2 regions of the Cetobacterium sp. ZOR0034 genome follow, and region 2 is predicted to be linked to the other one. Evidence: riboswitches for the same ligand, from Rfam matches in the RefSeq annotation. Region 2 holds a riboswitch; the other holds the start of a gene.
What was found. A riboswitch is a leader RNA that binds a small molecule or an ion and turns the genes downstream of it on or off. The one in region 2 is predicted to bind cobalamin.
Positions count from the first base shown of each region.

Region 1: another riboswitch for cobalamin. It lies ahead of L992_RS00850 (TonB-dependent receptor); the one in region 2 lies ahead of L992_RS07345 (cobyric acid synthase).

Region 1 is NZ_JTLI01000002.1:60,765-68,531, forward strand. Features, by position in the region: gene L992_RS00845 (ABC transporter substrate-binding protein) at 1-133, opposite strand, end outside; gene L992_RS00850 (TonB-dependent receptor) at 197-2,119, opposite strand; cobalamin riboswitch at 2,147-2,315, opposite strand; gene L992_RS00855 (methylated-DNA--[protein]-cysteine S-methyltransferase) at 2,432-2,911, shown strand; gene putP (sodium/proline symporter PutP) at 2,928-4,361, opposite strand; gene L992_RS00865 (rhodanese-like domain-containing protein) at 4,680-4,976, opposite strand; gene L992_RS00870 (flavodoxin) at 4,987-5,490, opposite strand; gene L992_RS00875 (ThiF family adenylyltransferase) at 5,492-6,217, opposite strand; gene htpG (molecular chaperone HtpG) at 6,383-7,767, shown strand, end outside.
Region 2 is NZ_JTLI01000033.1:3,001-10,767, forward strand. Features, by position in the region: gene L992_RS07325 (calcium/sodium antiporter) at 1-387, opposite strand, end outside; gene L992_RS07330 (MATE family efflux transporter) at 401-1,756, opposite strand; gene L992_RS07335 (flavin reductase family protein) at 1,829-2,506, opposite strand; gene L992_RS13490 (hypothetical protein) at 2,661-2,819, shown strand; gene L992_RS07340 (YMGG-like glycine zipper-containing protein) at 2,845-3,183, shown strand; cobalamin riboswitch at 3,339-3,516, shown strand; gene L992_RS07345 (cobyric acid synthase) at 3,644-5,131, shown strand; gene cbiB (adenosylcobinamide-phosphate synthase CbiB) at 5,128-6,075, shown strand; gene cobD (threonine-phosphate decarboxylase CobD) at 6,093-7,148, shown strand; gene L992_RS07360 (cobyrinate a,c-diamide synthase) at 7,145-7,767, shown strand, end outside.

The DNA of each region.
Region 1 (7,767 bases), on a different contig from region 2:
TAGATGGTACAGTCGATATTACTCTTTCAATATTTTCTGGTATTTCAATTACTCTTCCTGTACTATCTACTAATACTCTTGAAAAACAAATTGTGAAAATGAAAGTGTTTAATATCATTATTTTTTTTAACATTGCCCTCTCCTTCAAATAATATGAAAAATGCCCCTTTCAAACTTTGAAAAGAGCATCTCTTTCTTAGAAGCTGTACTTAACTCCTAAATAATAATTTCTTTCTGCTGCTGGATAATATACTCTTCCAAATCTTGGATCCCAACTACTCGCTTCTTTATATCCTATGTAATCATAATATTTTTCATTAAATAGGTTATTTACTCCTACACTTACAATTAATCCATCTTTAAAGTCATATGACATAGATATTCCACTTATTAAATAACTATTCACTTTTTCTCTTATATTTTCTTCATCAGATGCATCAAAAGCTTTACCATAATACTCCCAAGAGTTATTTAAAGTTAACTTATCATTAAATCTATAATTAAAGTTCAATACTCCCTTTACATTTGGAACCCCTGGAATATCCTTTCCATCTTTAAACTCTGTTCTCATATATGTCAATGATTCTGAAATCGTCAACTTATCAAAGTAGTGCTCTAATGAAACCTCGATTCCTTTTCTTTTACTTGTTCCATCTAAATTTCTATTACTTTTCTCATCAGTTGAATCATTTTTTCCATAAAAAATTTCGTTCTCAGTCTCAATATAGAATACAGATGTCGAAACATATGTATTTCCTATGTAATCCTTTACTCCAACTTCATAAGTTTCTGTTCTTTGAGGTTTATATTCTCCATCCCAAGCACGAATCTCATCAGTATTTGGAGCTCTAAATCCTGTTGTATAACTTACATAAGTCGATCCTGAATCTGAATATAGATAACTTCCTGTTAGCTCAACTGCATCCTCTTTAAATTTTTTGTTATATTTTATTTTATTTTTATTTTCATCATCCTTCAAACCATTGTACTCTATATTTTGTCTTCTATACCCTTGGGTAAATCTAAACTTATCAATAGTATAACTATTTATTAAAAATCCACCCAATGAATCTTTTTCTGCCTTTCCATTTCCATATGCAAAATCCGTTGTATGTCCTTTATAAATATCTCCGCCTATAACAACATAACTATCATCTAAGTAAGAGTATTTCAATTGTGGTTTTAAGTATTTTATCTCGGTTTTATAGTTACTTCCATTTGAAGAGTATCTTTCATGAGTAAATGTTCCTAATAATTTAAATTCTAAATTAGAATCAATATTATATACATAATCTCCAGCAAAATCATTTTTCTCTGTTTTCCCATCAACTTTCCATGTCTTCGGGTTACTTGAAACTTGAGTTCTATCTCCGTCAACCTCTTCTCTTGTTAAACTTCCAGGAGCTCTAAACTCATTATTCGAATAATTATATTTAAATCCAAACTCTCCATCTGCTAACTTATATCTTGTTCTAAGTCCAAAACTTTCTAAATCATCCTTAGCATAATCTCTATATCCATCTTTCTCTTTTTTTAAATAATCTAATTCTAAAGATAGTTTGTCGTTAATCTTAGTTCCATATATAGCCTGCTGTTTCTTTAACCCATATGATCCTATTTCACTATTTAAGCTACCATAGTTCTTTTTATCCTTTGGCATTTTAGTTACAATATTTATTGTTCCACCAATCGCTCCATCTCCATATAAAACAGAACCTCCCGAAGGAATAACCTCTATTCTTTCTATATTATCTACAGGGATTGAACTTGTTTTATATCCTGATAAATCTATTGAGTTTATCGGTGCCCCATCTACAAGAACTATTACATTTGATTTTGCTGTTGCTCCTTGCCCTCTCATATCAAAAGCCGCATCTGCTCCACCCATCTCTTTAACAGTTACACTCGATACTAATTTTAAAGCTTCCGCTACTGTCTTCGCTCCTCTTTGCTCTATCTCTTCGGCCGTTAAAACAGTTATATTTTTTGGAATATCTGCTACTGTTGCAAAAGTATTTTCACTCGTTATAACACTTTCTTCTAGCTTTACAACTTTTTGTTCTGCCACAGCTAAATTAGCTACAACAACTAATGCTCCTAATAAAAATTTTTTATTCACTTTTTTTAATCCTCCCATTCTGTCACTCGCAGATTTAAATTTTATGGCAGGTATCCTGACTCAACTTCATCCTAACAATAGCCCTTCCCAGTTTCCCAGTGGTTTTACTATCTTCGTCCATTTCACAGTGGCGTGACCGTTTAAGATTCTCACTTAATTCCCTTTTAATTTCAAAACCATACTAATTTATTATACTACAATTATTTTGTTTTTAAAAGTTTTAACCTTTTAACGAACATGTTTTTTTAAATAATCTTGATTTTTTTCTATTATTTCAGTATAATCTAAAATTATGTTTTAATAGGAGGTCTTATGAAAAATATAGTTCCAGGTTATTTTTATATTTTTGATACTCCACTCGGATTACTTAAAATAGAAGCAAATGAAGAAGAAGTCACAAAAATAGAACTCAACAATCCCTCTTCAAATAGAACCTTTAAACTTACAAAACTTTTAGAAAAAGCTTTTAAAGAGATTGAAGAGTTTTTAAACGGAAAAAGAAAATACTTCACTTTTAAAATAAATCCATCAGGAACAGAATTTCAAAAATCTGTTTGGAATGCTCTTTTAAAAATACCTTATGGTGAAGTAAAATCATATAAAGACATTGCCATCGCTATTGGAAATCCAAAGGCTTGTAGAGCTGTCGGAATGGCAAATAATAAAAATCCAATTCCCATAGTTATTCCCTGTCATAGAGTTATTGGTAGTAATGGAAAATTAACAGGTTACGCGTATGGATTAACTTTAAAGGATGAATTATTACATTTAGAAAAAAAAGGTACAAAATAATTTTGTACCTTTTTCATTATGCTTCAACTACCCTTTTACAGAATACTTTCTCAGCTATATAAACTGTTATTAAATTTGTCATAAATCCTGGTAATAGCTCATACATATAAGCATCTAATCCAATAACTTTCCAGATTAAAAACACAAATGTCCCCACTAAAATTCCTGATAAAACACTTTTTGCACTTACATCTTTTAAATATAAAACACCTATTATTGCTGGTCCAAATATTGTCCCAAATCCTCCCCAAGCATATGCAACTAGCGATAAAACTTTAGCATTTTGATTAAGAGCAAATAATAAAGCTAGTAATGCAATCACTACTACACAAACTCTACCTACAAACATAATCTCTTTATCTGTAGCATCTCTTTTTATATATTCATAAAAATCTTCAGTTAATGTTGTTGATGATACTAATAGTTGAGAATCTATTGTAGACATTATTGCAGATAGTATTGCTGCTAATAAAATTCCAGCCACCCAAGGGTTAAATAACTCTTTTATCATATAAATAAATATCTTCTCTGCATCTCCACCAAGTTGACTTACCTCTTTAAATAAAGGAATTCCTAATAATCCAATTGCTATAGCTCCAATTAGTGATATTAATACCCAAATCATAGCTATTCTTCTAGATTTCTTTAACTCTTTTACATCACTTATACTCATAAATCTAACTAAAATATGTGGTTGTCCAAAATAACCCAATCCCCAAGCTAAAGATGATAAGATACCCATAACTCCAATATTCTTTCCACCTTGTTTAAATATATCAAAAGTTATTCCCTTTAACTCTATTCCTTGCTTCACAGTTTCTAAATCTCCTATTTTATAATAAGCCATTACTGGAACAGCTATTATTGCCATAAACATAAGAGCTCCTTGGAAGAAATCTGTCCAACACGATGCCAAATATCCACCCATAAATGTATACACAACGATTGTTACTGCTCCGACTACAACTGCCACCTTATAATCTATTCCAAGTATCGACTCAAATAATTTTCCAGCAGCTACTAATCCAGATGAAGAGTATATTGTAAAGAAAAATAGTGTTCCTACAGCCAAAATTTTTCTAATAGTTCCCTTATCATCTTTTAATTTTCTTTCTAAAAATGTTGGTAAAGTCAATGTATCTTCAATCTCTGTTTCTACTCTTAATTTTGGTGCTATAAACTTCCAGTTTAAATAAGTCCCTATTGCAAGACCTATTACAACCCAAATCTCCCCAAATCCTGAAAGATAAACAGCTCCAGGTAAACCCATAAGCAACCAACCACTCATATCACTAGCTTGTGCCGATAATGCAGTTACCCAACTTCCTACTCCTCTTCCACCGATTAAGTAATCCTCTGAACTGGAGGTTTTACCATAAAAGTAAACTCCCACTCCTATTAAAAATATTAAATACGCTCCAAATGTTATAAATGTTTCTACTCCTATCATTTTTCTCCTCCGAAATTTTTTTTAAATAAAAAGAGGGTCACCTAAGTACAACTGTACCTAAGTGACCCTCATTAAAAGAATCCTATAAAAATAATCTTTTTTTAAAGTTATTTCCCCTTAGATACAGATCCAAATTTGTAACACAAAATGGATCTGTATCTAAACATAAACTAATGCTTAAAACACAAATCCCTATCTAGGGGGGATGGGTTGTCTATTTACATTGTTAGAAATAACTTGATTTTTTTTCATTAGAACTCTCCTTGAATTTTTATTTTATTTATATTACCATATGAAAATAATTTTGTCAAATTTTTGTTACCAAGTTAAAATTCCCTCTTCAGAATTATACACATTTTCAAATCCCTCTTCTAATAAAATCAGAGCTGCAGACTTTGAACGAACTCCACTTCTACAAAAAGTTATATATGTTTTATTTTTATCTAACTCGGTAATTCTCTCTCCTAGTTCATGAAGTGGAATATTAATTGTCTCATTTAAAGATTCATCCCAATACTCCTCTTCTGTTCTAACGTCTAAAAGTACAGTATCTTTATCTTTAAGAAGATTTTTAACTTCCTCTTTTATCAATGTTTTATAATTTCTTTTCTGCATCTTTTTCCTCTTAATTAAATAAAGGTTTAATCTCCTCTATCCAAGCTTTTATTCTATCTGGAGTTTCATTATCTTGATTACTCTCATCTAGGGCTAATCCTACGAATTGATCTCCTACTATAGCCTCTGTTTCTTCATAAGAATATCCTACTGTTGAAGTAAATCCTACTATTTTTGCTCCATTCTTCTCTACAACATCATAAAGTTTTCTCATAGCACCAACATAAGACTCTCCAAATGCAAATTGATTTCCTACTCCTACAATTCCTACAACTTTTCCTGTAAAATCAAGTGTTTTAAAAGTCTCATAAACAGTTTCCCAATCTCTTTGTAACTCTCCTACACCATAAGTTGGAGAAACTAAGATAAGATTATCTAATCCTGCCATCTCATCTATTCCGTTGGCTACGTCAAAAACTTCATAATCTTGTCCTCTTAAATAAAACTCTATTTCATCAACAATCCCAGCAGTTATTCCTGAAGTTGTTCCATAAAAAATTCCTATTTTTTTCATATTAATTTCCTCCACCATTCTTTAAACCAGTTATATCTTTTATCACTTCACTTGCTATAATAAGTCCTGCAACTGAAGGTACAAATGATATACTTCCTACATTATTTTGTTTTGCTCTATCGCCCTCTGAACTTTTAGGTTTCATCGGTAACTCTCTCGAGAATAATACTTTAACTTTTCCTATTCTTCTTTTCTTTAATTCCGCTCTCATGACTTTCGCTAAAGGACACACTGACGTTTTACTAATATCTGCAATCTCTAACATCGTCGGATTTATTTTATTTCCAGTTCCCATCGATGAGATTATTGGAATTTTTAATTCTTTGGCTATTGTTATCAAATCTAACTTAGCTGTAACTAAATCAATAGCATCAACTATATAATCATATTTTTTATCTTCTGAGAAGAACACTTCTTTTTTATCTTTAAAAAACTTTTCTTTATAGGCATTAACCTTTATTTCTGGATTAATTGAAAGAGCTCTCTTTTTTATCACTTCAACCTTATCCTGACCAATAGTATCTTGTGTTGCAATAACCTGTCTATTTAAATTTGTTATATCTACAGTATCAAAATCAACAACTGTAAGTTCACCTACTCCGGCTCTTACTAAAGACTCAACTACAAATCCTCCCACTCCTCCTACTCCAAAAACAAGTACATGTGAGTTATTCAGTTTATTTAGATTCTCTTTACCTATCAATAGTTCTGTTCTTTGAAAAATCATCTATATACCAACCTTTTTCTAATTCTTTACTAATTCCATAAAGATTATATACCAAAGAACTATAAAATACAAGTTTTTCTTTTAGTTCTTGACATTTTTTTAGAGTATATGATATATATTTTCTTAGCCACAAGAAGTGTGGAGTGCTATTTTAAGGAGGACAAGATGAAAAAAGAAACTAAAGTATTTCAAGCAGAAACTAAAGAACTTCTGAACCTTATGGTTCATTCAATCTACACTCACAAGGAGATCTTTTTAAGAGAGTTAATTTCTAATGCTAGCGATGCAATTGATAAACTAAAATTCAAGGCTCTTACAGATACCCATATTTTAGATTCTTCTAAAGAACTTAGTATATCTATCATTCCAAATATAGATTCTAGAACATTAACTATCAAAGATACGGGTATTGGAATGACTTTTGATGAAGTCGTTGAAAACATTGGTACAATCGCAAAATCTGGATCAAAAGCTTTTTTAAACTCTTTAGAGGAAGCTAAAAAAAGTGGTGATTTAAATATAATCGGTCAATTTGGAGTCGGTTTTTACTCTGCTTTTATGGTAGCGGACAAAATTATTTTAGAGACAAAGTCTCCTTACTCTGATAAAGGAGTTAGATGGATTTCAGCTGGTGAAGGAAGCTATGATATCGAAGAGATTGATAGAGCTGAGATAGGAACCTCTATTATTTTACATATAAAAGATAACGATGAAGATAAAGAGTTTTTAAATGAACATAAGTTTAGAGCTCTTATTAAAAAATATTCAGATTATGTTAAGTACCCAATTCTTTTTAAAGATGAAAGGCTTAACTCTACTAAACCTATCTGGAAAACACCTAAAAACGAACTAAAAGACGAGGATTACAATGAGTTTTATAAGTCAAACTTCCATGATTGGCAAAATCCTTTATTACACTTTAACTTTAATATTCAAGGTAGCTTAGAGTATAATGCGATTTTATTTGTTCCTACTACTCCGCCATATGATCTATATACTCGTGAATATAAAAGAGGATTACAACTTTATACAAAAAATGTTTTTATTATGGATAAATGCGAAGAACTTATTCCGCAATATTTCAACTTTATAAAAGGACTTGTTGATACCGATGATCTTTCTCTAAATATTTCTAGAGAGATTCTACAAAAAACTCAACAATTAAAAAATATATCTAAAAATTTAGAAAAGAAAATAATCTCAGAATTTGAAAAACTTATGAATAATGATAGAGATAAATATCTAAAATTCTGGGAAACTTTCGGAAGACATATAAAATTCGGAGTTCATGAAAATTTCGGATTAAACAAAGATAAACTACAAAACCTACTTATGTTTAAAAGCTCTAAAAATAAAGATTTTATATCTCTTAAAGAGTATGTAGAAAGAATGAAACCTGAGCAAAATGAAATCTATTATGCTGTTGGTGAAAATATTGAAATTTTAGAAAAAATGCCTAAAGTTTCTAATGTTTTAAGTAAAGATTTTGAAGTTTTATATTTAACAGAAGCTGCTGATGAATTTGCTTTAAAAACTATGCAAAATTTCTC
Region 2 (7,767 bases):
TAAGCCATCAAACTTACTTAAAACTCCATTTTTAGATAGAACGTAAGTTAGAATCGAGGCAAAAAGTGCGATTGGAATTTCATATTTAACAGTGTTTCTAGCAACTGTTAAAGGATATATCAAAGCTGTTATCCCAAGAATAATAAGAACGTTTATGATATTGCTTCCAATAACATTTCCTAGGGTGATAGCGGATTTTCCATTCATTGCCGAGATAACATTTACAACAAGCTCTGGTGCGGATGTCCCGAATGCAACAATAGTTAAACCGATAACAATATTTGGGATGTTAAATTTTTTAGCGATTACAGAAGCTCCATCTACAAGAAAGTTTGCTCCGAAAACTAAAAATGTAACCCCCACAAGTAAAATAAGTAATGATAACATGAGTCCTCCTAAATTAAACTAAACTTTTAATCCATTTATATGAAGTTACACGAGGATATGACATCGCACATTTAACAATCTCTTCTAAACAGATTATGAAGTAAAGTGTTGTTATAGATAATCCAGGGATAAAGTGTATTGCAGCAAAAGCTAAAGGAATGCCTATAAACCAAATTCCGATCATTTCAACCGCGATTGCATAAACAACATCTCCTCCTCCTCTTAAAGTACCTATTACTTGTATAATAGCATAAAATCTTGCAGGAATAAAGAAGGCCATGGTTTTTAATACAACATTTACATTTTTAGCAGTTTCTGGAGTTATTTTAAATATCCCAACAATAGATGGAGAGATAAAATAGAAAACGAAACCTATAAAGATTCCAAGAAGGACCCCGAATTGAGATATTTTTCTAGAAAGATTATACGCTTCCTGTTTTTCACCGGCTCCAATTTTATTTCCAATGATAATTGCTGATGCAGCTCCAATACCTATTCCAAATATGTTGAACATATTATTTATTGTAATTGCTATTTGCATAGTAGCGGTTGCATTTACTCCAAGTTGAGCATATGCAATAGAGAATGTAGAGATTCCTAGAATCCACATGATATCGTTGAAGATAACAGGAGATGCTATCTTGAAAAATTCTTTAAATTTTTGTATTGAAAGATTTTTGTAACTGTTGAATTTTGTAGCGATTACATTATCAAATTTATATATTGCAAATAGAATAAATGCTAGCTCCATAGTTCTAGATATTGTAGTTCCAAGAGCAGCTCCTGTAACACCGAGTCTAGGCGCACCGAATTTTCCAAATATAAATAGATAGTTTAAAATTCCATTGAATATAATTCCAACAATACTTCCATACATAGGTAGTTTTGTTTGTGCAGTACTTCTAAGAGCCATTGAAAATGCTAATGTTATCGATGATAAAATATAACTTACTGCAACGGTTCTAAGATAACTGACACCAAGTTGTGTAACTACTGGATCCTTTAAGAAAATATGTATTATGTTTTCTGGAAATAGTATGGCGATACTTGCAAAAAATATAGATACAACAACGGAAATAAGAAGAGATAAATCTAAAAATTCATGAATTTTTTTAATATCCTTTTTTCCCCAAAGTTGTGACATAAAGATAGAGGCACCCATACCAACTCCAGCAACTGAGTAGAAGAAAATCATATAAAATTGATTGGATAATCCAACAGCAGCAATTTCGCTTTCTCCGAGTTTTCCAACCATGATGTTGTCTAATAAGTTTAATGATGCCGTAATCAAACTTTGTAAAATGATTGGAATGGCTAGAGCCATTAACATTTTGATAAAGCTTTTTTCAAATTTAAATTTTTGAATCATATAACACTCCTTTTGTAAATTAAAGAGCAGATGGGTTATAAGCTGCCCATCTGCTCTTTTTATTTGTAATTATTATTTTTTCTTTTTTGCTTTGGTTTTAATTTTTTTCTTTGGTTTTCTAACGCTTCTTTCATCTTTATATTCAACATAAGATTTGATATGTTTATATTTCTCTATTAAAAGAGGGTTTTTAGCTACTGAGAATCCAAATTGTCCAATAGGTTTTTTAGACATTGGGAAATACTCTCCGTGGCAATAGTTTATTAAGTTAGCCCATTCGAAGTGAATCTTTCCCTTTTCATCGATTATATTTTTATTTATATGAGATCCAACAACCTCAGCTAAAAATAAATCATGAGTTCCTAGAGGTATGATTTGTTTAACTTTACATTCAATGTTTATAGGAAAATCCTCGATATAGGGTGAATTTACATGATGTCCTGGCTTTGAAGTTAAACCAAGATGTTTTATTTTATCGACATCTCTACCAGATATAACTCCACAATAGTCGGTTTCTCTAACTTGGAAAGTATTTGGAAGATTAACGGTAAACTCCATAGTTTCTTTTATATATTCATATGATAATCTTTCAGGTCTAATTGAAATTGAAAGCATAGGTGGGTTTGTACAGATAGTACCAGTCCATGCAACGGTAAAAGCATTTTCTTTACCATCTTTATTTTTAGATGTAATAACTACAGCTGGAACAGGATTTAAAACTACACTTCCTTTAAATAGTTCTTTAGTCATTTTGATTCCTCTTTCTTTAAATGTTTTATCTTATCTTTTTATTATACATCAATAATTATTCGATGTCTAGTTTCTGAAAGTAAAAAAAAGCTTGTAAAATTAAAAGAAACATTATATTAATATAGAATACTAAAAATAAAAAAGAGGTGAAAAAATGAAAAGATTAAGATGTGATGTTGGATTTGCGGATAGTTTATTGTTTTTATTAGGGTGGACACTATTAGTTGTAATAACTTTTGGATTGGCTTCACCATTCTTTTTATTCTCACTAATAAAGTTTATGATTAATAAAACTGTAATAGTGGAAGAGTAATAGATAGTTAAAAGGAGTGAATGAAATGAAAAAGATATTAATTGTATCAATATTTTCAGTTTTAATTTTATCAGGTTGCTCTAATGTAGGTTCTAATACAATAGGCTCAACAACAGTTGGTGCAGGAGCGGGAGCATTGCTAGGGCAAGCTATCGGTGGAGATAGTAAGGCTACACTTTTAGGAGCCGGAATAGGTGCAGCGGCAGGAGCATTAGTTGGATCAGTTCAGGATCAAACTCAAACGATAAAAGATGTGAATCAGCAACCGTATTACCAGCAACAACCACAATATACTCAGCCACAATATAATAACCAATATAATAATCAGCAAAATACAAAACCGTATTATAGTCAACCGTATTAAAAGATTAAAGAGCCTTCAATTGAAGGCTCTTTTTGTTATAATCTCTAACACAAATGACTAAAGATAGGTTTAAATGCATTATTTTAGTTTTGTTTATAAACGATAAATTTTAAAAATGATTGACTTGTACATTATCATTATGTATAATTATGATAAATATGTATAGTATTAATGGTTCAAGAAGTTGATTAAAAGGAAAGATGAGTGAAAATCTCACACGGTCCCGCCACTGTAAGGAGGACGAAATTAGACTAAGCCACTGTAATTTTATGGGAAGGCCTAAGAGTAGGATGAATCTGAGTCAGGATATCTGCCATCAATATTTTAAGAAAATATAAAATCTGCGGTGAACAGATTTATATTTAGATTTGTTTACATTCAATTCTAATTATAAAAATTTTATTCACTTTCGCACTTTTATATTTCCGCTAAACTTCAATTAAAGTTAGGAGAAAGATATATGAAACATAAGAATATAATGGTTGTTGGGACATCTTCAGGAGCAGGGAAGAGCATAACAGTAACGGGCTTATGTAGAGCATTTTTTAAAGACGGACACGCGGTATTACCTTTTAAATCTCAAAACATGGCACTGAACTCTTATATAACAAAATCTGGGCATGAAATGGGAAGAGCTCAAGCTGTACAAGCTGTAGCTTGTGAAGTGGATGCTCACTATACTATGAATCCTATTTTACTAAAACCAACTGGCGATAGAAGAATTCAGGTTATTGTAAATGGAAAATCTATCGGAAACATGGGTGGATTAGAGTATGGAAGTTATAAAACAGAGTTAAAAAAAGATATAATGCTTGCATATGATTATATAAAAAATAACAGTGAAATATGTGTTGTTGAGGGAGCTGGTAGTCCTGTTGAATTAAATATAAAGCAAGATGATATAGTTAATATGGGGTTAGCTGAGATGATAGATGCGCCTGTTATTTTAGTTGCAGACATTGATAGAGGTGGAGTCTTTGCTTCAATTTATGGGACAATTTGCTTGATGGAACCAGATGAAAGAGCTAGAGTAAAAGGTGTGATTATAAATAAGTTTAGAGGAAATGTTGATATATTAAAACCAGGGTTAAGTAAAATCGAGGAGCTAACAGGAGTTCCAATCTTAGGAGTTATGCCATACTTTGAACTAGACATAGAGGATGAGGATGGTGTTACAGAGAAGTTTAATAAAATAAAAAATAAAAAAGGTGAGATAAATATTTCGGTTATAAAATTGAAACATATATCAAACTTTACAGATATAGATGCTCTTTCAATAAATGAGGATGTAAATATAAAATATATTACATCAGCTCATGAATTAGGAGATGAAGATTTAATAATAATTCCAGGGTCTAAAAATACCATAGATGATTTGAAAGATATAAAAGAGAAAGGGATCGCTCAAGAGATTATAAAGCTTTCTAGAAGAGGCATTCCTATTGTGGGGATATGCGGAGGGTTTCAAATTTTAGGAGAGAGAGTTTTAGATCCGTATGGTATTGAAGGAGATATAAAGGAGCTACCTGGGTTAGGTCTTTTAGATATAGAAACTGTCATGGAAAAGGAAAAAGTTACAACTCAATACTCCGGAGTATTAAATGGTAACAGTGGTTTATTAGAAGGTATGGGAAGTATTTTTGTAAAGGGATATGAGATTCATCAAGGAGTTACATCTGGAAAAGAGATTTCGTGTACAGAGGATAATAGATTGATTGCAACAGTAAATGAAAATATATTTGGAACTTATCTACATGGAATTTTTGATAATACTGAGTTTTCTGATTTTATTTTAAATAAAATTAGAGAGAAGAAAGGTCTTGAAAAAAAAGAGTCTGAGATGGATTTTGATGAATATAGACTTCGTGAACTAGATAAATTAGAAGAAATATTTAGAGAGAATATAGACATGAAAGCTATTTATAAGATTTTGGAGGGCGAGGTATGAGCTTCACATTAAAATTTTTAATAGCGTATGTTTTAGATTTGATGTTTGGAGATCCGTATTGGTTTCCACATCCAGTTAGATTGATAGGTAACTATATAAATATAATAGAAAAAAATATCTATAAATTTAAAAATAAAAAATTTTGGGGAGCTATTATGGCTATAGTTGTTATAATTACAACGGCAATAGCTTCTTATTATATAGCTAAAAGCTCAGAATACTTAGAAATTTTCTTTCTTTATACAACTTTAGCAACAAAAAGTTTAGGAGCTGAAGGTATAAAAGTTTATAAAATTTTAAAAAGTGGCGATTTAGAAAGAGCTCAAAAAGAGCTATCATATCTTGTAAGTAGAGATACAGGCGAAATGGATGAGGTTCAAGTTGTGAGAAGTACAATGGAAACTATAGCTGAGAACTCTGTGGATGGGATAATAGCACCGATGTTTTATGCTTTTTTGGGAAGTTTAGTAATGATTGATGGAGTCTCTTTAGCATTACCTTTAGCTATGGGATATAAAGCTATAAATACTTTAGATTCTATGGTTGGATATAAAAATGAAAAGTATATTGATTTTGGAATGGCATCTGCAAAAATAGATGATCTCTTTAATCTTATACCAGCTAGATTATCAGGAGCTTTAATTATTCCAATAGCAACTTTTCTTTTGGGAATGGGAATGAAAAAACCTTTAAAGATATTTTTTAGAGATAGAAAAAATCATTCGAGTCCAAATTCTGGCCATCCAGAAGCAAGCTTTGCAGGAGCTATTGGGGTTCAGTTTGGAGGAAAGACTAGATATTTTGGAAAGCTTTATGAGAAGCCAACAATAGGAGATAAAATAAAAGAGTTTGAAAAAGAGGATATAAAAAAATGTTATAAAATTATGTTTATGACATCTTTGGTGGGAGTTGTTTTATTTAGTAGTTTAATACAATTAGTATAAAGATGGGATGTGAGAACATGGATTTACATGGTGGGAATATTTATAGATTGAAAAGAGAGGATGGAGTAGAGGTATTAGATTATAGTTCTAATATAAATCCTTTAGGGGTTCCGGAGAGCTTTAAGAAAGCAGTTATAGAAAATTTCGAAGCTTTGGAGAAGTATCCGGATATAGATTATGTAGAGTTGAGACAATCTATAGCAAACTATAATAGTTGCTCAATAGACAATGTTGTTGTTGGAAATGGAGCCACAGAAGTTTTATTTTTATATATGAAAGCTGTAAAAGCTAAAAAAGTGCTTATAATAGCTCCAACTTTTGCAGAGTATGAAAGAGCAGCAAAAGCAGCAGGAAGAGATGTAAAATTTTTCCCACTGAGTAAAGATTTTTCATTGAATGAGAATCTACTAATGGATTTTATAACTGATGAAGATGTGGTTGTAATGTGTAATCCAAATAATCCAACAGGAAAATTCCAAGATTTAGATAAAATAAAGAGGATAGCTAATTTTTTAGAAAGAAAAAATAAAAAATTATTTGTAGATGAAGCGTTTATAGAATTTGTGGACGGGTGGAAAGATAAAACTTCTTTTTTATTAAAGCATAAAAATATTTTTATATTAAGAGCTCTTACTAAATTTTTTGCTCTTCCAGGGGTTAGATTAGGTTATGGTTTAACTTTTGATGAAGCTATTTTAGAAGAGATAAGAAATATAAGAGAACCTTGGAGTGTAAATGGAGTAGCAGAGATTGCAGGAAAAACCATGTTATTAGATAATCTATACATTCACGAGACAGAGGCTTGGATAAAAAAAGAGAAGATTCAATTTTATGAGGAACTAAAAGCTTTAAAAGGAATTGAAGTTACACCAACAGAGACGAATTTTATCTTAGTTAAGTTGTTAAATGATGATGCTAAAAGTTTCAGAAAGAAGATGATAGAGAATGGTGTGCTTGTTCGTGATGCATCTAACTTTATGTTTTTAGATGAAAGCTATATCAGGCTTGCCATAAAAGATAGAAAGAAAAATGAAAAGGTATTAGAAGCTTTAAAGAAGGTGCTTGGAGAATGAAAGGATTCGTTTTAGCTGGAACAAGAAGTGGGATAGGAAAGACAACAGTTTCTATGGCTCTTATGTCAGCTTTTTCAGATGTTTCACCATTTAAAGTTGGTCCTGATTATATCGATCCAAGTTTTCATAAGTTTATAACCGGAAATAACAGTTATAATTTAGATCTTTTTTTGATGGGAGAAGAGGGAGTAAAATATAGTTTTTTAAAACATAGAAAAGAAATATCTATTGTTGAGGGTGTGATGGGGCTTTATGATGGGCTTGGAAATTCTTTGGATAACTATAGTACTGCACATCTTTCAAGGGTTTTAAATCTTCCTGTAATATTGGTGGTTGATGCGATAGGTAAAAGTACTAGTATCGCAGCAGAGGTATTGGGATATAAAATGTTGGATCCAAGAGTCAATATTGCTGGAGTTATAATAAATAGAGTTAGCAGTGAAAAATTGTATTTTATGTTGAAAGAGGCAATTGAAAGTTACACAGACATTCCTTGTATAGGATATTTAAAAAAAGATGAAAATCTAGGAATTAGCAGTAGACATTTGGGATTACTTCAAGCTGATGAGGTCCAAGATTTAAATGAAAAAAAAGAGTTGTTAAAATCGGAGATCAGAAA